Regions from separate parts of the Kitasatospora sp. MAP12-44 genome, predicted to be linked through region 1. Evidence: riboswitches for the same ligand, from Rfam matches in the RefSeq annotation. Region 1 holds a riboswitch; each other region holds the start of a gene.
The links. Region 1 has a riboswitch for cyclic di-AMP ahead of P3T34_RS35280 (LysM peptidoglycan-binding domain-containing protein). Riboswitches for the same ligand answer to the same signal wherever they lie in the genome.

Region 1 (7,435 bases):
CGCACGCTGGCCCGCAACTCCTTCGAGGCCGCCTTCCTCGACGAGCCCACCCGCGCCCGCTACCTGGCCGAGGTCGACGCCTACTTCGCGTAGTTCCACGTCCGAAATCCGCCAGTCCGCCACGGCCGCAGGGGGCAGAGTGGACGGTGTACAGAAGCGTGAAGGAGAGGGACCACCGATGACCGTCCACACCACGATCGACAGTCCGCTGGGCGAGCTGCTCCTGGTCGGCGAGGAGCCGCCGACCGCCGGCGGTCCGCTCGCGCTGACCTCGCTCTCGATGACCGGCCAGAAGGGCGCCGTCCAGCTCCGGGACGGCTGGCGCCGCGACCCGGCGGCGTTCGAGGCGGTCGCCGACCAGCTGCGCGCGTACTTCGCCGGTGAGCTGAAGGACTTCGATGTGCGGCTCAGCACGCACGGCTCCGACTTCCAGGAACGGGTCTGGCACGCGATCGACACCATCGCGTACGGCACCACGACCAGCTACGGCCAGCTCGCCGAGCAGATCGGCGCCCCCCGTGCGGCGGTTCGCGCGGTCGGCTCCGCGATCGGTGCCAACCCGCTGCTGATCCTGCGCCCATGTCACAGGGTGATCGGCGCCAACGGCTCGCTGACCGGCTACGCGGGCGGCCTGGAGCGCAAGGAGTATCTGCTCTCCCTTGAGGGCGCCCGCCCGGCCACGCTGCTCGGCTGACTTCTCGCGTCCTCGGCGCCCTGGCAGAGTGGCAGTTGACGACCCGTCAGAGGGCATGCCGCAGGGCCCGGTTCGCGAGAGGCGAACCGGGCCCTGCACGGTGGATCGGCGTTGATCAGCGGGTCGCCATCACACGACCCGGATCAGCGGCAGTGGCCCGCAGGCCGCTGTCCAGCGCCGATCAGTAGGCGCTGTGGGTCTGCCAGAAGGCCCAGGCCTGGTTCGGGCTGCCGTAGGTGGCATCCATGTAGGAGAGCGCCCACTTGAGCTGGGTGGCGGGGTTGGTCTGCCAGTCGGAACCGGCCGAGGCCATCTTGTTGCCGGGCAGGGCCTGCGGCAGGCCGTAGGCGCCGGAGGACGGGTTGGTCGCGGTGACGTTCCAGCCGCTCTCGTGGGTGATGATCTGGTCGAACGAGGCCAGCTGGTCGGCCGGAACGATCGAGGCGGCCAGCGCCTGCAGCCCGGCGGGGGTGTTGGACACGGGCGCGGCGGCGACGGCCGGGGCAGCGGTCCGGGCCGGCGCCGGGGCGGCGGGGGCAGCCGGGGCCGAGGTGCCGGCGGCCGGGGCAGCGGCGGCGCCGTCACCCAGCGACAGGTGCTGACCGGGGAAGATCGCGTCCGGGCCGTGCGTCAGCACGGACTTGTTGATGCTGTACAGCTCCTGCCAGCCGCCCTGCACGCTGTGCGTGTCGGCGATCAGGGAGAGCGAGTCGCCGCTGACCACGGTGTAGCCGGCCGGCTGGGCCTGCGGCGCGCTGTGCGCGGCGGCCGGAGCAGCCGGGGCGACGGGCGCGGCGGCCGGGGCGGCGGCGATGGAGATCGCGGCCGGCTTGCCCGCGTAGTGCGGGTAGTAGTGGTGGTGCAGCGGCTGCGCGCTGGCGCCACCGGCGGCGGCGATGGTCAGGCCCGCACCGACGCCGGCCACCACGGTGGCGGCGATGGCGCGCTGGATGGTGATGCGGCTGGGCAGGCTGAAGGTGCGGTTCACAGACTTCATGAAGTGGGGTTCCTCTCCTACGCCTACGAGGTGAGCTGTCGGGTTCGGGCTGGAGTTGCCCGGCCGCGCTGAGCGCGGCTTCACCCCAAGCCCCGCCCGGACCAGATCCGGGTGGGGCGACTTACCTGTGGGTCCCCCGCTCCTGCCGTGGTGCGGTTCGATGCACGTGCCCACTCGGACCGGTGGCAGGATTCGGCGTTCCGGAGAGCGGGGTTCGTATGGAGACGAACGAGATGCACCGTACGCAGGTCATCGGCGCAATCACAAGCCGATGTGAGGTGTCTCATGTTTCGGCTGCAAGCCCCCCGCAGGCCCCGCAGCGCCCCGCAGCCGCCCCGAAGGCCTCAGTCGCCGAGCACCAGCCGCTCCAGTGCCGCCCGCGCCCTGGCGTCCGACTGCGCGCGGGCGGTCACGGCCGCCGCCAGCTCGCGGGTCCACTCGTCGAGCGGGACCGGCTTGCGTGAGAGCACCACGCCGCGGACCACCGTGCAGATCTCGCAGGCCGGTCGGCCCTGAGCCAGGCTCAGCACCAACCGCCGTTCGCTCATGTCGACTTCGAGCTTCTCGATCCGTCCGGGCCGCCCGGCCAGCCGGTCGCTCATGCTGCGCCGGCGCTCGACCGCGACCGCGTCCGCCGGCAGCGCCTCCGCCAGCGAGCCGGTCAGCACCTGCGCGTACACCTCCAGGTCGCCGGCGTCGCGCCTGAGGGCGGCCGCGATCAGGTCGATCGAGTCGGCGGGGTCCTCCGGGGCCGGCTCGATCTGGCCATGGTCGGTCATGTCGCTCCTAGCTGCGGTCGGTTGGCGACCGGTCGGTGGGTCGGTGGTACGGAAAGCTGTCCTACTGGTCCAGGCTGAGCACCATGGTCGGCCGCTCGATCTCGTGCTCCTCGCGCAGCGGGCGCACCGCCGTACCGATCGCGAAGAACTCGGTGGTGTGGCCGCCCCAGCGGTGGTTGTGGGCGTTCAGCTGGACGCCCACGATGCCCTCCGCGTCCAGCTCCTCGGCCTCGTGCTGCATCCGGGCCATCGCCAACTCCCGTGCGTCGTACAGCGCCTGGGTGTACTGCTCGATCTCGACGTTCTTGCCGATGTTGCTGAAGACCGAGCCCATCTTCTGGTGCGCGATGTGGTAGACGCAGGTCCCCATGGTCATGCCCAGCGGGGCGTAGCCGGCCCGGATCAGTGTCCAGAAGTCCTGCCCGGACAGGTCGGAGGTGAACGGCTGGCCCTTGTTGTTGCGCCAGCTGGTGCCACCGGGAGCCGGGTGGTCCGCCTTGACGGCGGTGCCGATCGCGATGAACTCGGCGATGTCCGAGCCGAACTCCCGTGCCTCGACGGTGAGTCGCACGCCCACGATGCCGTCGGCGCCCAGCTGGGCGGCCTCCGCCTCCATCCGGGTCATCGCCAACTCGCGTGCGTGGTACATGGCCTGGCTGAGCGTCTCGAGCTCCTGGTTCTTGCCCCAGCGGCCCAGCTGGATCCCGACGTGGTAGATCGAGCTGCCCAGCACCAGGCCGATCGGCTTGAACCCGGCCTCCCGGACCAGTAGGAACTCGTTCACCGACAGGTCGCTGGTGAAGATCGAGCCGGGCTTGCCCGGCTCCAGCTCGGCCAGTCGTCGCATCGCGTCGGCGGGGACGCCCTGGGCGTTCGGATCGAAGGTGGTCATGGTGTCGCTCTCCCCTATGACTGTGTGGTGCGGAAGGACTGGCGGCCGGTGCGGCTCGCCTGGGCGAGCCGGCGACGCAGCCGGTCACCGCTGTTGTTCAGCGGCACCACCGTCAGCGTCGTGGGGGCGGTGGGCTTGGCGGCGAAGCGGGCGATCGCGGTGCCGACCAGGGTCGACTCCGCGACATGGTCGCGCTGCTCGGAGTTGCCCGCCTGAATGCAGGGCTCCTCCCAGATCCGCAGGCTTCCGCTGTCCAGCACGATGCCGTCGCCGCCCTGCCGGGCGCCCTGCTTGCGCAGCTGCCTGCGGGCGTCGGAGCGGACGTGGTGGACCAGCGCCGACCAGCCCTCCACCTCCTGGTTGTTCCAGGAGAAGTTCTGCCGCCGGGTCGTGTAGTCGTCGTGCCGGACCCCGACGGACATCCCCACCAGCAGGTCCACCGGCACCCAGCCGGCCGTGATCAGCTTCGCGAAGCCCTGGCCGTCCAGGTGCGAGGTGAACGGGCGGCGGGGGCGGACCGTACCGGCCGCCCGCACCGCCGTCCCGATCACCTTGAACTCCAGGCAGCCCGGGGCCGCCGGGAAGGGAGCCATCGTCAGCTGCGCCGCCACCACGCCGTCGCCGCCGAGCGCCGCGCACTCGGCGGTCATCCGGCCCAGCGCGGTGCGCCGGGCCGAGTCCAGCACGTCGACCAGTGCGGCCGACGGCGCGCCGTCGCCCGACAGGGCGATCCCGGCGGGGCCGTAGCCGCCACCGAAGGCGCCGCCGAACCCGATCCCCAGGCCCGCGCCCGGGTAGAGGCACGCGTGGTAGCCCCAGTACCGGCCGCTGCGCCCGACGTGGTAGACCGCCGAGCCCATCACCTGGCCGACCGGTTCGAAGCCGACCGATCTGATCGCGGCGAACTCACCGGTCGTCAGCGCCGAGGACCACGTCCCGCTCGCCCGCACCTCGGCGACTCGCGCCGCAGCGGCGGGCGGCAGCCCGGCGCCGCTCCACGACTCCGTCATGCGTCCACCCATTCCTGTCCGGGGCCCCCGACGAGGTCCGACAAGGCACCCTAAGCCGAAGATCCAGCCTTGCCCAGCCGACCTGACGGTACGGGCCGAACCAGCACGGAACCGTAACGCGCCATCCGGTCCGGCACCCCGGCGGGTGGGTGGTCGGCGGGGTGGCCGCCGACCGGGGGACGGGTGCTCAGCCGGCCTGCCAGCCCTGCGGGTGGACGCCGCCGGGGATCGCCGCCTGCGGCCCGTAGGGCTCGCGGGTCAGCACGAAGCTGCCGACGTCCAGGTGGCTCACCGCGCCCGCCTGCGTCCGGACCACCCGCAGCGTCTCGCCCGCGTAGTAGCCGTCCAGGCCGGTCCAACTGCCGTCCGGCTCCGGGCGGAACCGCGATCCGCGGGTCGGGTTGCCGAGCGGGGTCAGCTCCAGGTCGCGGTCCGCCCGCAGCCGCAGCGCCTGCGGGGCCGCACCCCAGTACCAGGGGCCGGTCAGCGCCAGCAGCTCCGGATCGGCCGACGAGGACGGGCGCCACGGCGCGGGCATCCGCGGCTCCTGCTCGGCGACGATCCGGATCAGGTCGTCGGCCAGCACCGCGGTGGGGGCCGAGGTCGCGTTGGCCAGCAGGATCACCGTGACGTCGTCCGCCTCGCTCGTCCAGAGGCCGGCCACGAAGCCGGGCATCGAACCCCCGTGCCCGTACAGCACCCGCCCGCCGCGCCGGAGGACTTGCAGGCCAAGACCGTGCGCGCCGCCCTCGTCGGCCCGGTCGGCCACCGGCCGGCGCATCTCGGCGACGGTGTCCGCGCTGAGCACCTTGGCGTTTCCGTCGGCCAGGAAGGCCGCCCAGCGGCCCAGGTCGGCGGCGGTGGACCAGAGTTGGCCGGCCGGGGCCATCAGGCCGGTGTCGGTGAGCGGCTCGCGCAGCAGAACGTCCGCCCACGGGTGCACGGCGAAGCCCCCGGCGTGCGGCATCTCGGGCAGCAGGGCGGTCCTGGTCATCCCCAGCGGCGCCAGCACCTCGCGCCGCAGCACGTCGCCCCACGGCTCCTTGCGCAGCCGCTCCACCAGGGCGCCGAGCAGCGCGTAACCGGGGTTGGAGTAGTGGAAGCACTCGCCCGCCGGGTGCTTGGCCGGCTGCTCGCCGAGCACGTCGGCCAGCTCCGGGCGCAGCGTCCCCTCGGTCCGCTCCCACCAGGGACCGGGCGTCTCGGCGGCCAACCCCGAGGTGTGCGTCAGCAGTTGACGGATCGTCAACTCGGGTTTGACGACTCCCGGGAGGTGCCGGACGACCGGATCGGCCAGGTCCAGCAGTCCCTCGTCGCGCAGTCGCAGCACCAGGACGGCCGCGAAGGTCTTGGTGATCGATCCGATCCGGTACTGCACGTTCTCGTCGGGGGCGTGCCCCTCGATCATGCTGCGGGCGCCGGTCCACACCGTCTGCCCGCCCCGCACCACGGCGCCGACCACGGAGGGCAGCCGCCCCTCGACCTGGCCGACGGCCAAGCGGTGCAGCAGGGCGCGACGGGTGGTGGGCAGCAACTCCTCGGGCTGGACAGCCAACTGAGCTCTCATTTCGCTGGACGTTCCAAACGGGCCGGACCGACCCTACCCGTGCAGGTCAGTCGGGTCATCCGGATTCCCGCCCGCCCGTTCGGTGCCCGTTGCCGGGTGCCGGCACCGGCGGAGAAACGACCAGGGGCCGGTCCCGTGCTTTCGCACGGAACCGGCCCCTGGCGCAGCTGGGCAGAAAACGCCGAGCTTATGACTCAATCAGAGCGGGCGAATGTTCTCGGCCTGCGGGCCCTTCTGGCCCTGCGTGACGTCGAACTCGACCTTCTGGCCCTCGAGCAGCTCGCGGAAGCCGTTGGCCTGGATGTTCGAGTAGTGGGCGAACACGTCAGCGCCGCCACCGTCCTGCTCGATGAAGCCGAAGCCCTTTTCCGCGTTGAACCACTTCACGGTGCCAGTAGCCATAGAGATATCTCCTTAAGGGGGCTGTCCGGAACTCGCGATTCACGAGTTCCGCGTCGCCGCGATGAGGCCCGCCCGAAAAAATCCGGGAAACAAAAATGCGCCTGTTGATCATCACAATCAGCAGGCGCACACAAAAGTTCATGGGAACCACAACTGCAACTTCTTCGACTGTAGCAGGGTGCGGAGCGAAACGGGGGAATTGCCGGTGTCACGGTCCGGACGGGTCGCTCGGACGGAGCCAGCGTGGTGGTCGACGCGCGCGGTGCGGATCGGGTCGGCGGGTTGCCCGATCGGGGTCGCATGGATGGCGCAGGCAGGGGTGGACGAGTAGCTACACCATTTCGATGCCTGCCGGGATGGTCCGATCGACCCCTGTGGGGCGCATACTGGTGGAGATGACGAAATCAGCCGCGGTCCGGCGTCCACTGCCCACCAGCCCCTTCGCTGCTCCAGTCCCGCCACCCATCAAGGTTTTCGCCGTGGGTGACCGGGTTTCGCACGACCAGTACGGCCTCGGCCGTGCCATCGCCGTCGAGGGTGACGGTGACATCGCGGTGCTCGTTGACTTCGGTTCGCGGCAGGTGCGGATCACCAAGCCGTTCGCCAAGCTCTTCAAGCTCTGACCTGGCCATCGGCCAGCAGGTTTCTCACTCCTGAGACTGCCGTCAACTCCAGCCCAGCCGACACGAGTTCGGGCTGCGGTGGTCTCGGGTGATAGCGGTGTGGGCGGTCCTCGGCCGCCGCCCGGTGACTGTTTCGTGACGCTTGTTACGTCTCTGATGCGTTTTTCCAAGAACTGACCGCCCTGGCGGGTGCGTGATAGCGCTCGAAGATCACGTACGGCATGCGGATCCCTCTGGGACCGCTGCCGGGCACCCCCAGGAGGACTCATGACCCCGCGATCGGCCAGGCTGACCCGAGGCGTCGCCGTGGCGATCACCGGCGTGGCGCTCACTCTCGGCGCTGTCGCCTGCAACGACGACAACTCCTCGACCAGCAGCCCCGCCACGTCCGCAGCAGCGGGCGGTTCAGGCAGTTCGGCGACCGCCGGTGCGGCCTCGACGGCCGCCGGCGGCGCGAAGGGCGGCGCTGGT
Region 2 (7,435 bases), 2.7 Mb from region 1:
GGCGCGGCGCTCTTCGGCGCGCTCTTTGTGCTGATGGTGGTCTGCGCGGGGATCGCGGGCCCGGACGGCAAGCATGTGGTGGCCAACGGCCTGGGCATGGCCGCGATGATCGTGCTGATCTTCACCCCGCCCGCGCACTTCCTGCTGATGCACCGTCGGTCGCGCTGGCAGCCCGCCCCGCCGCCGCCGTTCGCCTTCGGCCCACCCGTCCCCGTCCCTGGACCCGTTCCCGGACCCGCCGCCGTCTCCTTTCAGCAGCCGTACCCGGTCTACCAGGGCGAGCCGCCCGCCGACGACCTCCAGCAGCTCGGCGAGCTGCTGCGCCGGCAGGCCGAGGGCGGCGGCGGCCGATGACCGCGGCCCGCGTGATCGACGGGCGCTACCGGCTGACCGAGAAGATCGGGCACGGCGGCATGGGCCAGGTCTGGGCCGGCTACGACGAACGGCTCGACCGCCGGGTCGCCGTCAAGCTGCTGCGCGGCGACCTGCTGCCGGTCGACTCCCGGCCCGGCGGCGGCTCGCACTCCGCAGGCCCGCAGGAGGACAGCCTGCGCAGCCGCTTCCTGCGCGAGTGCCGGATCACCGCCGCGCTCGACCACCCGGGCCTGGTCACCGTGTTCGACGCGGGCGAGGACGCAGGCGAGCTCTACCTCGTGATGCAGCGGGTGCCCGGGATCGGCCTGGGCGACCTGATCGCCGAGCAGAGCCCGTTCCCGATCGACTGGGCGGTCGCGGTGGCCGCGCAGATCTGCGCCGCGCTCTCGGCGGTGCACGCCGTCCCGGTGGTCCACCGCGATCTGAAGCCCAGCAATGTGATGGTCCGTGAGGACGGCCGGGTGGTCCTCCTCGACCTCGGCATCGCCACCGCCCTGGACCGCGACCACACCCGGTTGACGCTGACCGGCGTGCCGATCGGCAGCCCGTCGTACATGGCGCCCGAGCAGGCGCTGTCCGGCGTCGTCGACCCGCGCACCGACCTCTACGCGCTCGGCTGCCTGCTGCACGAGATGCTGGCCGGCGAGGAGCCGTTCCGGGCGCCCACCGCGCTCGGCGTGCTGCGCCGCCAGGTGGACGAACCGCCGGTGCCGCTGCGCCGGTTGCGGCCCGAGGTGCCGGCCGCGCTGGAGGCGCTGGTGCTCGACCTGCTGGCCAAGCCGCCGGCCGGCCGGCCCGCCGACGCCCAGCAGGTGCACCGCCGCCTGCTGCCGCTGCTGCCCGCGCCGAGCGGCTCGGCGCCGGCCCGCTTCGGCCCGCTGCCCGACCCGACGCTGCCGCTGCGCCACCCGCACCACCCGCTGCCCGCCCCGGCGGCGCTCCCCGCCCCGCTGCCCGGCTTCGCGCCGCCGCTCCCGCCCGCTGCGCCACCGCCGGTGCACCCGGGCTCGGCGCACCCGGCCCCGGCGCCGCCCGCCGGGCCGGTCGGCGCGCCGGGCGGTGACCTCGCGGCGGCCTGCGGCGCGGTCTCCGACCTGCTCGCCGCGCACCGCTACGCCGAGGTGCTCGACCTCGCCGCCCGGCTGCTGCCGCGTGCCCGGGTCGAGTACGGCGACCAGGCGCCGCTGGTCCGCACCCTGCGCACCATCTACGCCCGCACCCTGCTCCAGGAGCGCCAGTACCGCTCGGCGCTGCCCGAGTACCAGCTGCTCGCCGCGGCGGCCGCCGCCGAGGGCGACCCGCAGGCACTGGACCACCGCCGCAAGGCGGCCGGTTGCCTGGAGCAACTGGGCCGCGCCCCGGAGGCGCTGGCCGAGTACCGGGCGCTGCTGGCCGCCCACACCGCCCGGCTGGAGTCCGGCCAGGACACCGATCCGGTCCGCTGCTTCGACCTGCGCGAGCGGATCGGGGTGCTGCTGGCCGGCGCCGGGGACACCGAGGGGGCCTGGCAGTGGCTGCTGGCGCTGCTCTTCGACCGCGAGCCCCGGCTCGGCCCGCACCACCCCGACGTGGTCCGGCTGCGCCAGCACCTGGACCAGTTGCAGCACCACCGCGGGACCGGCCCGCAGCCGCTGGACCCGCGCACCGGCAGCTGGCCGCCCCACCGCCCGGCGACCGGGAGTCCATACCGCGCCGGGCGCTGATCCGCCGCCGCTGTGGTCCGTCCGGGTGACCCGTACTGCTCAAGGTCTGGGCAACGGCCGTCGGCCTCCCTATTCTCAGGTCCGTCAGGAGACACCCAGAGCGACCAGTCGTCACAGCAGCCCCGTTTCCGTGCCCGGGAGGCCCCGCGTGATCCGCACCAGCTCCGTCCTGCGTCGTACCGTCCCCGCCGTCGGCGCCCTGCTGGCCGCCGCGGCCCTGAGCGCCTGCGGCGGGGTCGCGCACCCGGGTGCCGCGGCCGTGGTCGGCTCGGAGCGGATCAGCATCGCGACCGTGCAGGCCAGGGTCGCCGAGGTGCGCGACGAGGCGGCCGCCGAGCCCGCCGGCTACCAGGAGCCCGCCGACCTGGTGCAGGCCACCGTCGGCCAGCTGGTGCGGATCCCGGTGGTGGCCCACGCGTTGGCGACGCACAACCTGACGGTCTCCGACACCGAGGTCCTCCAGGCCCGGCAGCAACTGGCCCAGAACGTGGGCGGGGAGGCCACGCTTGACCAGCTGCTGCTGGTGAAGCAGGCGGTGCCGACGGACCAGATCGACGCGTTCTTCCGGGAGTCGGTCGGCTATCAGAAGCTGGCTGCGCTCTCCGGCCAGCAGGTCGGCACCGCCGCCGGCAACGCGGCGGTGCAGCAGCTGCTGGCCCAGTCCGCCGCCGACCTGAAGGTGACCGTCAACCCGCGTTACGGCAGTTGGGACGACCAGCAGGTGTCGCTGGACGCCCCGAGCGCCGCCTGGCTGCCGCAGCCCCCGACCGCGGCCTGAGAGCACCCCGGCGGGGCGGTAGGTTCGGTGCTGTGGAGATCTCGAAGCTGACCCTGCTCACCACCACCCACCGCGTCGCCCCCGGCCTGCTGAGCTGGCCGGCCTGGGAGGCGCTGCACGGCGCGCCGCTGGTGCTCGCCGGCGACCCCGGGCACCCGCAGCTGCCCGCACTGGCGCAGGCGGGGGTGGTCGTGCAGCTGGTCGAGCGCGGCACCGCCCCGGCGCTGGCCCGGCTGCTGGTCGAGCGTGCGCCAGTGCTCTGGCTGGGCAGCCCGGACGGCGACCCGGGCCTGACCGACGCGCTGGCCCGGCTGGCGGTGGAGCAGGCCGGTGCCGTCCCCGAGATCGAGCTGCTGCCCGGCTCCTACGACCTGCCCGGTGCCCGGCTGCTCGACCTGGTGTCGGTGATGGACCGGCTGCGCTCGCCCGGCGGCTGCCCCTGGGACGCTGAGCAGACCCACGCCTCGCTGGTGAAGTACCTGGTCGAGGAGGCCTTCGAGCTGGTCGAGGCGATCGAGGAGGGCGACCGGCCGACGCTGCGCGAGGAGCTCGGCGACGTGCTGCTGCAGGTCTTCTTCCACTCCCGGATCGCCGAGGAGCACCCCGAGGACCCGTTCTCCATCGACGAAGTGGCGGGGGACATCGTGGAGAAGCTGATGTACCGCCACCCGCACGTCTTCGGCGACAGCGAGGCGGATACGACAGCAGAGGTCGAGGCCAACTGGGAGGCGCTGAAGGCCGCCGAGAAGGGCGACCGGGACTCCGTCCTGGACGGCGTGCCGGCCGGGCTGCCGGCGCTGGCGTACGCGGCCAAGCTGGTCTCGCGGGTGCGGCGGGCGGGCTTCGAGGGCGTACCGGACGCCCCGTACGCGCTGCCGGCCGAGCTGGACGAGGCCTCCGCGGGCCGGCTGCTGCTGGCCGTGGTGCAGCGCGCGCACGACGCGGGGGTGGACCCGGACGCGGCGCTGCGCGCGGCGGCCCGCGGCTACCGCGACGCCGTCCGCGCGGCAGAGGGTCACGCCGGCTAGGGCCGGACAGGCCCTAGGGCCCAGGTGGCTAGGAGGCTCTGCGCTGCTCGGCGTGCGTCGCGCCGCGCTGCTGCGGGACGACCTCGCCGATCGCCTGGCTGAGCGGGTCGAGCAGTTCGGCCAGCCGGTGCAGCTTGCCGGGCAGCTCGGCGAGCGCGACGATCCGCTCGCCGTCCGGGCCGGCCACGCAGAACAGGTCGATCGCCCCGAGGTGCTTCTCGGCGGTGTCCACCAGCGCGGCGATGTCGCTGGGCTGGTGGATGTCGCTGCTCACGCCGATCACCGGGCAGCCGGGACGGTCCAGGGCGGTCGCGAGGTCCTCGGCCACCCCCGGGCGCGGGTCGGCGACCAGCAATCCGGCGGCGCCCGCGGCGGTGAACCGGCGCGCCGGACCCGTCCCGTCGCCGCCGGCCAGTACCGCGATGACCACCACTGCCCCGGCTACTCGCATGGCCTGCTCCTCCCTGCGCACGCCACCGCACGGCGTCCGCGTATCGGAGGATCGTAGGCGGTCGCGACCCTCCGCAACAGGGATTACCCGTCAGGTGACCAGACTCACGCCTGGTACGGACCGGATACGGTCAGGACATGCCGGACCAGCCCTCCCCGATGCCTCAGCAGCCTCCCAGGCCCGACCTCTTCACCTGGGAGTTCGCCACCGACCCCTACCCCGCGTACGCCTGGTTGCGGGAGCACGCCCCGGTGCACCGCACCACGCTCCCGAGCGGAGTGGAGGCCTGGTTGGTGACCCGGTACGCCGACGCGCGCCAGGCGCTGGCCGACAGCCGGCTCTCCAAGAACCCGTCGCACCACAGCGCTCAGGCCCACCGCACCGGCCGGGTGGGAATCCCCGGCGAGCGCAGCGCCGACCTGATGACGCATCTGCTGAACATCGACCCGCCGGACCACACCCGGCTGCGCCGACTGGTCTCCAAGGCCTTCACGCCGGGCCGGGTGGCCGAGTTCCAGCCGCGGGTGCAGCAGCTGACCGACCGGCTGATCTCCGACTTCGCCGAGCGCGGTTCGGCCGACCTGATCCACGAGTTCGCCTTCCCGCTGCCGATCTACGCGATCTGCGACCTGCTCGGCGTGCCGCCCGAGGACCAGGACGACTTCCGGGACTGGGCGGGCATGATGATCCGCCACGGCGGCGGCCCGCGCGGCGGCGTGGCGCGCGCGGTGAAGCGGATGCGCACGTACCTGGCGGAGCTGATCCACCGCAAGCGGGCGGACCTGGGCGACGACCTGATCTCCGGTCTGATCCGGGCCAGCGACCACGGCGAGCACCTCACCGAGAACGAGGCCGCCGCGATGGCGTTCATCCTCCTTTTCGCCGGTTTTGAGACCACGGTCAACCTGATCGGCAACGGCATGTACGCGCTGCTGCGCCACCCCGAGCAGCGCGCCCTGCTGCAGGAGTCGCTGAGTCGCGGCGAGAGCGGGCTGCTGGCTACCGCCGTCGAGGAACTGCTGCGCTACGACGGTCCGGTGGAGCTGGCCACCTGGCGGTTCGCGGTGGCTCCGCTGCGGATCGGCGGGGTGGACATCCCGGTCGGCGATCCGGTGCTCGTGGTGCTGGCCGCGGCCGACCGGGATCCGGCCAGGTTCGCCGCCGAGAACACCCTGGACCTGGCCCGCGCGGACAATCCGCATCTCGGTTTCGGTCACGGGATCCACTACTGCATCGGCGCCCCACTGGCCCGGTTGGAGGGGCAGGCGGCACTCGCCACGCTGCTCACCCGATTGCCGGACCTTCAGCTCTCCGCCGACGCCGGGGAATTGCGCTGGCGCGGCGGCCTGATCATGCGTGGCCTGCGGGAACTCCCGGTCACCTTCACTCCGGAGGAGTCGTCAGGAAAGCTCTGACGGCGTGTCGAAACGCTGCTCCACGGTCGGGATGAATGTCCATCAACTCCGACATATCGCCTCCGTTGGTAGGCGATCCATGACGATCCGTAATTCTCGTGTGATGTACGCGATATGAGCTTGTGATTGTTGTTGCTATCTGCCTACTCTCCCTGGAGTTCGCGGTTGCGAACCCCGTGCGCGGAACGCCAAATCCTGCCCGCCGCGCTTCGGGACACCGACACAACCCCCTGGGCAGGGGCGGGGGACCCAGGATTTTCTGCCGTTTCCCCTACGGCTCGGGGTGAAGCCGCGCCCAGCGCGGCCGGGCCACCTCCCGGTCCGAACCCGACAGCTCACCTCGCAGGCGTGCGGAGAGGGACACCTTCATGCTGTTTGCAGGAACTGGCCGTCACCGTCGTCGTACCCAGACCGAGAAGGTCATCGCCGTGGCCGGCGTGGCCGGTGCCGGTCTGGCGCTCCCACTGCTCACCGCCACCGGGGCGCACGCCGCCCCGGTGACCACCTGGGACAAGGTGGCCGACTGCGAGAGCACCGGCAACTGGTCCATCAACACCGGCAACGGCTTCTACGGAGGCCTGCAGTTCACCCCCTCGACCTGGGCGGCCTACGGCGGCACCCAGTACGCCGGGCAGGCGAACCAGGCCACCCGGGCGCAGCAGATCTCGGTCGCCGAGCGGGTGTTGGCCGCGCAGGGGCCCGGCGCCTGGCCGGTCTGCTCGGTCAAGGCCGGGCTGACCTCCGGGGGCGCGCCCGCCGCGGTCGACACCTCCGCCGGCTCCGACGCCGTGAAGTCCGCCGCCAAGCCCGGGGCCACGTCGAAGCAGAGCACCCGGACCGCGGCCCCGGCTGCGGCGTCGCCGACCGCTCCCGCCGCCCCGGCCAACTCCGGTCAGCCGTACACCGTCCGGGCCGGCGACACGCTGTCCACGATCGCCCAGACCCAGCACGTCGACGGCGGCTGGCAGGCGCTCTACCAGGGCAACCACGGGGTCGTCGGCGCGGACCCGAACCTGATCCTGCCGGGCGAGGTGCTCCACCTCCGCTGACGCACCGCACGCTGACGCACCACTCGGTGAACTACCGGTGAGTACGACGCCACGTGTTGAGACGCACCCCAGGTCCGGGTGGCCCGGACCTGGGGTGCGGCTAGGCTCAGGTCGTAACGAACCCGTTTCCCGCAGGACCGCTTCCGCATAGGAGATGCCTCGTGCCGTCCATTGATGTCGTCGTAGCCCGCGAGATCCTCGACTCTCGTGGCAACCCCACGGTCGAGGTCGAGGTCGGCCTCGACGACGGCAGCACCGGCCGTGCCGCCGTTCCGTCCGGAGCCTCCACCGGTGCCTTCGAGGCGCTGGAGCTGCGCGACGGTGACAAGAGCCGCTACTTCGGCAAGGGCGTCGAGAAGGCCGTCCTCGCCGTCATCGAGCAGATCGGCCCGGAGCTGATCGGCTACGACGCGACCGAGCAGCGCCTGATCGACCAGGCGATGCTGGACCTGGACGCGACCCCGGACAAGTCCTCGCTGGGCGCCAACGCGATCCTCGGCGTCTCGCTCGCCGTCGCGCACGCCGCCTCCGAGGCCAGCGACCTGCCGCTGTTCCGCTACCTCGGCGGCCCGAACGCGCACGTGCTGCCCGTCCCGATGATGAACATCCTCAACGGTGGGTCGCACGCGGACTCCA
Region 3 (7,435 bases), 3.0 Mb from region 1:
GAGCTGGCCGAGCTGGGAGTGGCCCGGGTGAGCGTCGGCGCGGGCCTCGCGCTGGCGGCGTTGGGCTTGGTCCGCCGGGCGGCGGCCGAGCTGTTCGCCGACGGGACGTACGACGCGCTCGCCGGTGACCTGAGCTACCCGGAGTTGAACGCGCTGCTGAGCTGAACGTGCTGCTGGCGGATTAGCCGGCGGCGGGCGAGGTGCGGTGCAGCAGGAGCAGGGCGACGTCGTCGGGGCGGGAGTTGCGTTCCGTCACGTTCAGGGTCAGCAGGTCGGCCAGCCGCTCGAGCGCGGCTGCCGGGCCGACCCGGCCGGGGCCGGCCTGCCGGCTCCACAACTCCAGCCCGCCGAGCATCCGTTGCACCGACTCGTCGTAGTCCTCGGCGCGGTCCTCGACCAGCCCGTCGGTGTAGCTGAGCAGCGTCTCGCCCAGGCCGAGCCGCTCAACGGCCAGCGGGTAGGCGGCAGTCGGGTCCACGCCGAGCGGCGGGCCGCCGGGCAGCTCCAGCTCGACGGCCCTGCCGTCCGAGATCCGCACCGGCGCGGGGTGCCCGGCCCGGGCGCCGCACACCACGCCGTCGGCGAGGTCCAGCGTCAAGTAGAGGCAGGTGGCGAAGAGTTCGGTGTCCAGCTCGGCGAGCAGCCGGCTGGTGCGGGCCAGCGTGGCGGCCGGATCGTGGCCGTCCGTCGCGTACGCCCGCAGGCCGCTGCGCAGTTGGCCCATCACGGCGGTCGCCTCGGCGTTGTGCCCCTGGACGTCGCCGATCACCATGCCGACCTTGCCGGCGGACAGCCGGAACAGGTCGTACCAGTCGCCGCCGATCTGCATGCCCTCGGTGCTCGGCAGGTAGCGGGCCGCCGCGGTCAGCCCGGGCAGCGTGGGCAGGCTGCGCGGCAGCATCGCGCGCTGCAGCTCGGTGGCCCGGTGGTGGTGGGTGTCGTAGAGGCGGGCCCGCTCCAGCGACTGGGCGAGGATGCCGGCGAAGGCCGAGTAGAGCGTGCGGTCCTCGCGGCTGAAGGCCCGGTCGGTGGCGAAGGTGATCAGGCAGGAGCCGACCTGCCGCCCGGAGGCGACCAGCGGCAGCACCGCCCAGGCCGCCGGATTGGTGCCCGCTCCCGGTTCGCTGAAGAGCGGGACGGACCGGGCCAGCGACTGCTCCATCGCGCTGCTGGACAGCTCGTGCAGCCGGTTCAACTCGCCGCGGCGCGAGCCGCCGTAGACCGAGGGCGAGACCGGCAGCAGCCGTCCCTCGTCCACCAGGTCGAGGACCAGGTCGGCGGCGCCCAGGGCCGGACGGGCGATGTCGGTCATCGCCTCGGTGACGTCGCGGACCGTGACGGCTCGCGAGAGCGCCCGGGTCAGGGCAAGCAGCAGCGCGGATCGGGCCTCGGCCACCGGGGCGGCGGCCGGCTCGGCGGCGGGCTCCGGCGACTGGCCGCGGTCGCGCTCCACCAGCAGACCGGCGATCCGCACCGGCCGGCCGTGCACGTCGAGCAGCACCTCGCCGTGTTCGTCGACCGTGCTGGTCCCGCCGTCCGGGCGGATCACCCGGTAGCCGAGCCGGTACGGGCCGGCGCTCGCCAGCGCGTCCACCAGGGCGGCCTGCACGTCGGCCAGGTCCTCGGGGTGCACCAGGCTGCCGAGGTCGGGAGCGGGGAGCGGCCCGCCGTCGGTGGGCGCCACCCGGCCGACCACCCGGTAGGCGCTGGCGTCCCAGGCGGTCTCGCCGGTGACCAGGTCCCGTTCGAAGGCGCCCGCCCCGGCCGCCCGGAGCGCGTCGGCGAGCAGCGGCTGCGCCAGGTAGCCGTCGGGCTGCTCGGCGTGTGTCCGCACGCCCCGCGGGGCGCCGTCGACGGCGGGTCCGTGGTCGATCAGATGGGCCAGCCGGTGGGCGCAGGACTCCGCGAGCAGGGCCAGCGCGTCCAGGTCGCGGCGCGGCACGGTGCCGCGGTGGGCCAGCGAGAGGGCAAGCACGCCGAGCTCGCGGTCGTCCACCAGCAGTGGCAGGGCGGCGACGGCGACCAGGCCGGTGCCGAAGCCGGCCACCGGGTTCGGGAAGTGCACGCTGGACCGCTCGGGGCTGAGCAGCACCGGCTCGCGGCGGCGCAGGGCGACGGCGGCGGGCAGGTCGCCGGCCGGGTCGATGGTCCCGTATCGCTCGTGCGCCCATTCGGGGAGCCCGTTGGAGACGGTCAGCCGCAGCATGCCGGCGGCGTCCAGCAGGTAGATCGCGGAGCCCTCGCCGGTGATCCAGCCCGGGCCCTCGGCGAGCAGCGTGCCGAGCATCTCGGCGGCGCTGGTGCAGCGCAGCAGGATCCGTGCGCAGCTCACGGTGGAGCGGGCCGAGGAACGGGTGGAGGAGTGTCCGGACGAGCGGGTGGAGGAGTGGGCGGAGGTGCGGTCGCCGCTGGTGCCCGGGTCACCGGGGCCGGGTGACGGGGGCGGCCAAGGCGAGGTCAGATCCATCCGAGGCCCCTCTGCTGGTCCACAGGCGGGCGGCGCCGCTGACGCACATGTCGGTGAATATCCTATTTGCTCCCGCCGCGTTCGGCGGGTATTCGCCGGACGTTCAGCTCGCGAGCGAGCGGGTACTGGCGGGTACTGGCAGCTGCTACTGGCAGGTGCTACTGGCCGTCGCTCTCGCCGTACGAGGCCTGCGGCCGGGCGGGGACGGTGCGCATCGAGCGCAGGCCGCGGACGATCGCGAAGGCGCGGCGGGCCTCGCCGGCCCAGCCGAGCGGCGCGCCGCCGGTCGGGGCGGTCGCCGACCGAGCGATGCGGCGCTGCGCGGGGATCACGCCGGCGGCGGTCGGGGCGCTGGTGCTGGTCGGCTGCGTCATGGGCCTTCGTCCTCTGCTACTACCTGGGCCTGGACCCACTCCGGTCAGTCTGACCGGAGTCCGGAGACGAATCGGTCTCGGTACCCACCCGAATCGATACCAGATGGACTGAATTCCTATCCGATGAACCCAACGCCTGGCTAGAGCATGGCCAGTGAGCGCGGTGAGAAAACCCTGAGACCGGCTGAAGTCTGGCCGGAGACCTGGCGGGAGACGCCGACGCCCGTCGCACGCTGCGGGTGGACCCGGAGGTGACACGGGTGACCGGCAGTGCCCACGGCCCCGAAGGGCCCGGGCCGTGCGACGGGGCGGCGGAGAAGGAGAAGCAGAAGGAGAAGCGGATGCGGGACTGGTACGCCCCGCGGGTGATGCTCGGCGGTCGGTCCAAGCCTCAGTGCTGGGTGGTGTCGGCGCTCGGCTCCTCCACGACCGGGTGCTGACCGTTCACCGTGCCGGTGTGGTCGACCGCGTGGGTGTCGCCCGGGCCGCCGTCAGGGGCGGCCGCGTGGGTCTGCGGGGAGGCCAGCGACAGCACCACACCGGTGGCGAGCGAGGCGAACGCGAGCATGCTTCGTTTCTTCATACCCGCTCAACGGCCGACCCGGCCGGGAGTCACGGTCGGGTCGGCTTCAACGGTGCTCCACTCAGGGGTGGTAGAGCTCGGCGATGCTGGTGATCAGGCCGGAGCCGTTGACGGTGATGTCGTACATGTTGCCGTAGCAGCTGTACGGGTCCTGCCCGCTGGGGTTCTGGGTGCAGTGGTCGATGTGCGTCAGCAGGTCGGTGACCGAGACGGCCTTGGTGCCGTCCGACACGTAGTTCCCGACCAGCGTGGCCTTGGCACCGGGGGCGAAGTTGTAGCCGCTGTTCGGAGCGACGGCCTCGTAGTAGCCGTCGTTCGGGACGTCCGGGCCGCAGATGAACTTCGTCGCGTTCGCGCCGATCCGGTCCGGGTTGCCCCAGGCCACCGTCGCGTTGATCACCGTGTGGCCCGGCTTCTTCGCGTTGGCCGTGCAGTCGGCGCTCGGGGTGGGCTTGGCGGCCGACGGCTTCGCGGTGGGCTTGCCGGACGGGGTCGCGGCGGTCGGCTTCGCGGCAGACGGCTTGGCGGCCGAGGGCTGCCCGGCCGAGGGCTGCGTGGACGTCACGCCGATCGGGTCGGCGTTCAGGCTCGGGTTCGCGCTCGGGTGCGCGCCCGGGGCGCTCGCGGCGGCGGAGCCCGCGCTGGTGCCGGCGCCGCCGGACGTGCTGTCGGGGCCGCAGGCGGTGAGCGAGAGGGTCAGCGCGGTGGTGAGCAGAGCGAAGCTGGTGAGAAGTCGGCGGTTGCGCATGGTGGTGTCCCCCTGGGGTCGAAGCGGCCGCCCTTGCGGCCACCGTCATCCAGCAACACGTGGCCGCCCGCCGCTTCGGTCACCCGTGTTTCACGCCTGTGACGAACGTGGGCGTCCTGTGACGAAAGCTCAGCTGTTCGGCCAGCCGCGCAGCCCGCTGGTCAGCACCGCGATCAGCCGGTCCTGGGTGACCGCGAGGTCCTCGCGCAGCTGGAAGGCGCCGGCGATGGTCAGCGAGGCGAAGCCGTGCGAGAGGGCGCGGACGGTCCGGGCGGCGTGGATCGCCTCGGAGTCCTCGATGCCGTAGTCGCGCAGCACCCCGATGATCGTCTCGACCAGCCGGGAGCCCGCCCGCACCAACTCGTCGTCTGCGGTGGCCGGCGCCTGCGGCAGGGCGGCGTAGCGGCGCGGGTGCTCGGTGGCGTAGCCGTGGTACGCCCGCAGCAGTGCGGTGACGGCCTCGTCGCCGCCGAGGCCGGCGGTCTCCCGGTCCAGGCGGTCGGCGAGATCCTCGGTCACCCGGATCGCGATCAGCCGGCGCAGCGAGCCCAGGCCGCCCGGCACGTGCTTGTACAGGGACGGGGTGGCCACGCCCGCGCGCGCCGCCACGCCGGCCAGGGTGAGGGCGTCGGGGCCCTCGTCGTCGATCAGCGCGAGGGCGTGGTCGACGACGGCGTCGGGGCTGAGTCCGGCCCTGGGCATCAGGCCACCTCGGCGAGGAACGGGAGCAGGGCGTCGGCGGTGGCCTGCGGGTGGTCCGCCATCGGGTAGTGCCCGGCGCCGTCGATCATCACCTTGCGGGCCTTCAGCGCGGCGGCCTGACGGTCCGCCACCAGCTCCGGCTTCGGGAAGTCGGGGTCCTTGGTGCCCATCACGACCAGGGCCGGGCACCGGACGTGCTCGGTCCAGCCGATCGGCGCGGAGTCGCCGCCGACCTGGCCACGGGTGGCGGTCTTGCGGCCGGGGGTGCGCAGCGCGGCGACGGACTCGGCGACGTAGGCGTCGAAGTCGGCGGGCTTGGCGGTGGGGTAGGCCATCTTCTTCAGGTAGAGCCCCCAGAAGGCGGGGACGTGCACCATCAGCGCGCCGAGGGCCTTCAGCATGGCGCGCTGCACGCCGTTCGTCGGGAGGTTCTCCACGAAGGCGTCCAGCAGGACGATGCCGGCCACCCGCTCGGGGGCGGTGCCGGCCAACTTGACCACGCTGGCGCCGGTGTAGGAGTTGCCGGCCAGTACCGCGCGCTCGATGCCCAGGTGGTCGAGCAGTGCCAGGGCGTCGCCGGCGATCGCGGTGGGGGAGTAGTCGTCCCAGGTGATCGAGGACTCGCCGAAGCCGCGCAGGTCCATGGTGATCACCCGGTGGCCGGCGGCGGTGAGCAGCGGGCGCAGGCGCCGGTAGGCGGTCCGCGGTTCGAGCATCCCGGGGATGAGGACGACCGGGACGCCTTCGCCGAGGGAGTCGTCGAAGGCGATCCGGCCGCCGGGGAGGTCGAGGTACTGGGTCTGCGGTGCGAAGGTGCTGTTCATGGCGGTCCTCCTGCGGGCTGCGGCCGGCTGGTTGGTTGGGCGCCGAGGGGCGCTGCCGACAACCACAAAGCTAAGGCTAATAGCCTTAGCCGTCAAGAGGGTCGTCCGTGGCTGAATCGAGGTGGTCATAGCTGAAGGATCGCCAACTCTGTTGTGCTGCACCTAAGTACGCGTTTTTGTCACGCAGCGTAGCGGCGAATCGGATATGCGCGACAAACCAACCGTTTGGTCTTGGATGCGTGTGACAATTCCGGCCAAGCAGCTTGGAATCAGAGCCTCCTAGGATTAACGTTTGATAACGCAGCGCGGTCGGCAACGCCGTATCCGATCGGCACCGTGCGCCGTCGCCAAATCCTCAGGACCGAGCCCTCGGGCGACGTCCGGGAGCCGGGGAACCAATCGTTCCTTGGGGTGAATCGGACCGGCCCCGGCCGGACCGTAGGAGACCTTCCTGCTCCGAACCCGTCAGCTAACCCGGTAGGCGAGAAGGAAGGAAAGGAGCGCGCCCCCGTGGCGTCGTCGCACTCCCAGCAGAGCCGTACCCAGCTGCTCGACCCCGCCGGCCTTCCCGACGAGGCGGCCCGGCACCGGATCCCCAAGCAGTCCAGGGCTGGTGGGCCCGTCCTCGGGGTCACCGCGATGGCGGCCGCGCTCGGCGCCACCGGCCTCTCCGCCACCGCGGCCGCCGCAGCCGCGCCGCCCGCCCCGGCGCCGTCCGTCTCCGCCGACGATGCTGCGGACAGCGCTTTCGCCACGGCCGGCGACAGCGCGGCCGACCCGGGCCTCGCGCTCGCCGCCCGGATCCAGCACCAGGCCGACAGCCGCCGGACCGCCGCCGAGGAGAGCGCCCGTCTGGAGGCCGCGCAGGAGGCCGCCGCCAAGCGTGCCGCGCAGGCCGAGGCCGCCGCCCGCGCGGCGGCCGAACAGGCCGCCGCCGAGGAGCGCGCCGCCGCCGAGCAGCGGGCCGCAGCCGTCCAGCCAGTCGCCGCCGTGCAGCCCGTGCAGCCCGTGACCGCCGTCCAGCCGGTCGGCCAGGGCGAGTTGACCCTCCCCATCGGCAAGTACACGCTCGGCGCGCAGTCCGGCCAGGCCGGCTCGCACTGGGCGCACCTGCAGACCGGCCTCGACTTCGCCGCCGCCACCGGCACCCCGGTGACCGCGCTCGGCGCCGGCACCGTCACCTCGGCCGGCTGGTCGGGCTCGTACGGCTACCGGGTGATCCAGAGCCTGCCGGACGGCACCGAGGTCTGGTACTGCCACCTCTCCTCGATCGCCGTCGCCGCCGGCCCGGTGGCCCCGGGCGAGGTGCTCGGCAAGGTCGGGGCCACCGGCAACACGGCCGGTGTGAGCGGCCCGCACCTGCACCTGGAGATCCGGCCCGGCGGCGGCGCCCCGGTCGACCCGCGGGCCTGGCTTCAGGAGCGCGGCGTCACTCCGTGAAGCCCTGCTCCGTGAAGTCCTGCTCGGTGTAGCCCTGCTCGATCAGGTAGCTGTCGATCTCGCTCGAACCGGGTTCCGGGGCCAGGTCCCGGTACTCGGCCAGCAGCAGGGCCGGCAGGCCGGGGACGGTCCACTCGCCGTACAGCCGCAGGGCCTCCGCCTCCACGGCGGCCTCGAAGGCGGGGAAGTCCCCGGCGAGTTCCTGCGGCATCGGCAGACCCAGCGCGTTCAGCCCGGCAAGGTTGCGGTAGCTGCGCTGCATCAGCCGGTTCTCCAGCAGCAGCCGCGCGCCGTCCG

Region 2: linked by a shared signal. The riboswitch ahead of P3T34_RS23695 (transglycosylase family protein) and the one ahead of P3T34_RS35280 (LysM peptidoglycan-binding domain-containing protein) in region 1 are both predicted to bind cyclic di-AMP.
Region 3: linked by a shared signal. The riboswitch ahead of P3T34_RS22065 (M23 family metallopeptidase) and the one ahead of P3T34_RS35280 (LysM peptidoglycan-binding domain-containing protein) in region 1 are both predicted to bind cyclic di-AMP.

Annotation. Positions count from the first base shown of each region.
Region 1 is NZ_JARZAE010000004.1:7,738,970-7,746,404, forward strand. Features, by position in the region: gene P3T34_RS35270 (adenosine deaminase) at 1-93, shown strand, start outside; gene P3T34_RS35275 (methylated-DNA--[protein]-cysteine S-methyltransferase) at 179-694, shown strand; gene P3T34_RS35280 (LysM peptidoglycan-binding domain-containing protein) at 876-1,691, opposite strand; cyclic di-AMP (ydaO/yuaA leader) riboswitch at 1,699-1,898, opposite strand; gene P3T34_RS35285 (hypothetical protein) at 2,036-2,470, opposite strand; gene P3T34_RS35290 (heavy metal-binding domain-containing protein) at 2,532-3,362, opposite strand; gene P3T34_RS35295 (heavy metal-binding domain-containing protein) at 3,377-4,372, opposite strand; gene P3T34_RS35300 (serine hydrolase domain-containing protein) at 4,560-5,939, opposite strand; gene P3T34_RS35305 (cold-shock protein) at 6,138-6,341, opposite strand; gene P3T34_RS35310 (hypothetical protein) at 6,737-6,964, shown strand; gene P3T34_RS35315 (DUF4232 domain-containing protein) at 7,232-7,435, shown strand, end outside.
Region 2 is NZ_JARZAE010000004.1:5,064,641-5,072,075, forward strand. Features, by position in the region: gene P3T34_RS23665 (hypothetical protein) at 1-354, shown strand, start outside; gene P3T34_RS23670 (serine/threonine-protein kinase) at 351-2,078, shown strand; gene P3T34_RS23675 (hypothetical protein) at 2,227-2,856, shown strand; gene P3T34_RS23680 (MazG family protein) at 2,889-3,884, shown strand; gene P3T34_RS23685 (hypothetical protein) at 3,913-4,335, opposite strand; gene P3T34_RS23690 (cytochrome P450) at 4,473-5,750, shown strand; cyclic di-AMP (ydaO/yuaA leader) riboswitch at 5,959-6,113, shown strand; gene P3T34_RS23695 (transglycosylase family protein) at 6,119-6,799, shown strand; gene eno (phosphopyruvate hydratase) at 6,961-7,435, shown strand, end outside.
Region 3 is NZ_JARZAE010000004.1:4,709,168-4,716,602, forward strand. Features, by position in the region: gene P3T34_RS22030 (isocitrate lyase/phosphoenolpyruvate mutase family protein) at 1-165, shown strand, start outside; gene P3T34_RS22035 (SpoIIE family protein phosphatase) at 182-2,467, opposite strand; gene P3T34_RS22040 (hypothetical protein) at 2,626-2,841, opposite strand; gene P3T34_RS22045 (hypothetical protein) at 3,233-3,424, opposite strand; gene P3T34_RS22050 (hypothetical protein) at 3,486-4,172, opposite strand; gene P3T34_RS22055 (TetR-like C-terminal domain-containing protein) at 4,302-4,874, opposite strand; gene P3T34_RS22060 (alpha/beta hydrolase) at 4,874-5,698, opposite strand; cyclic di-AMP (ydaO/yuaA leader) riboswitch at 6,034-6,197, shown strand; gene P3T34_RS22065 (M23 family metallopeptidase) at 6,209-7,138, shown strand; gene P3T34_RS22070 (hypothetical protein) at 7,128-7,435, opposite strand, start outside.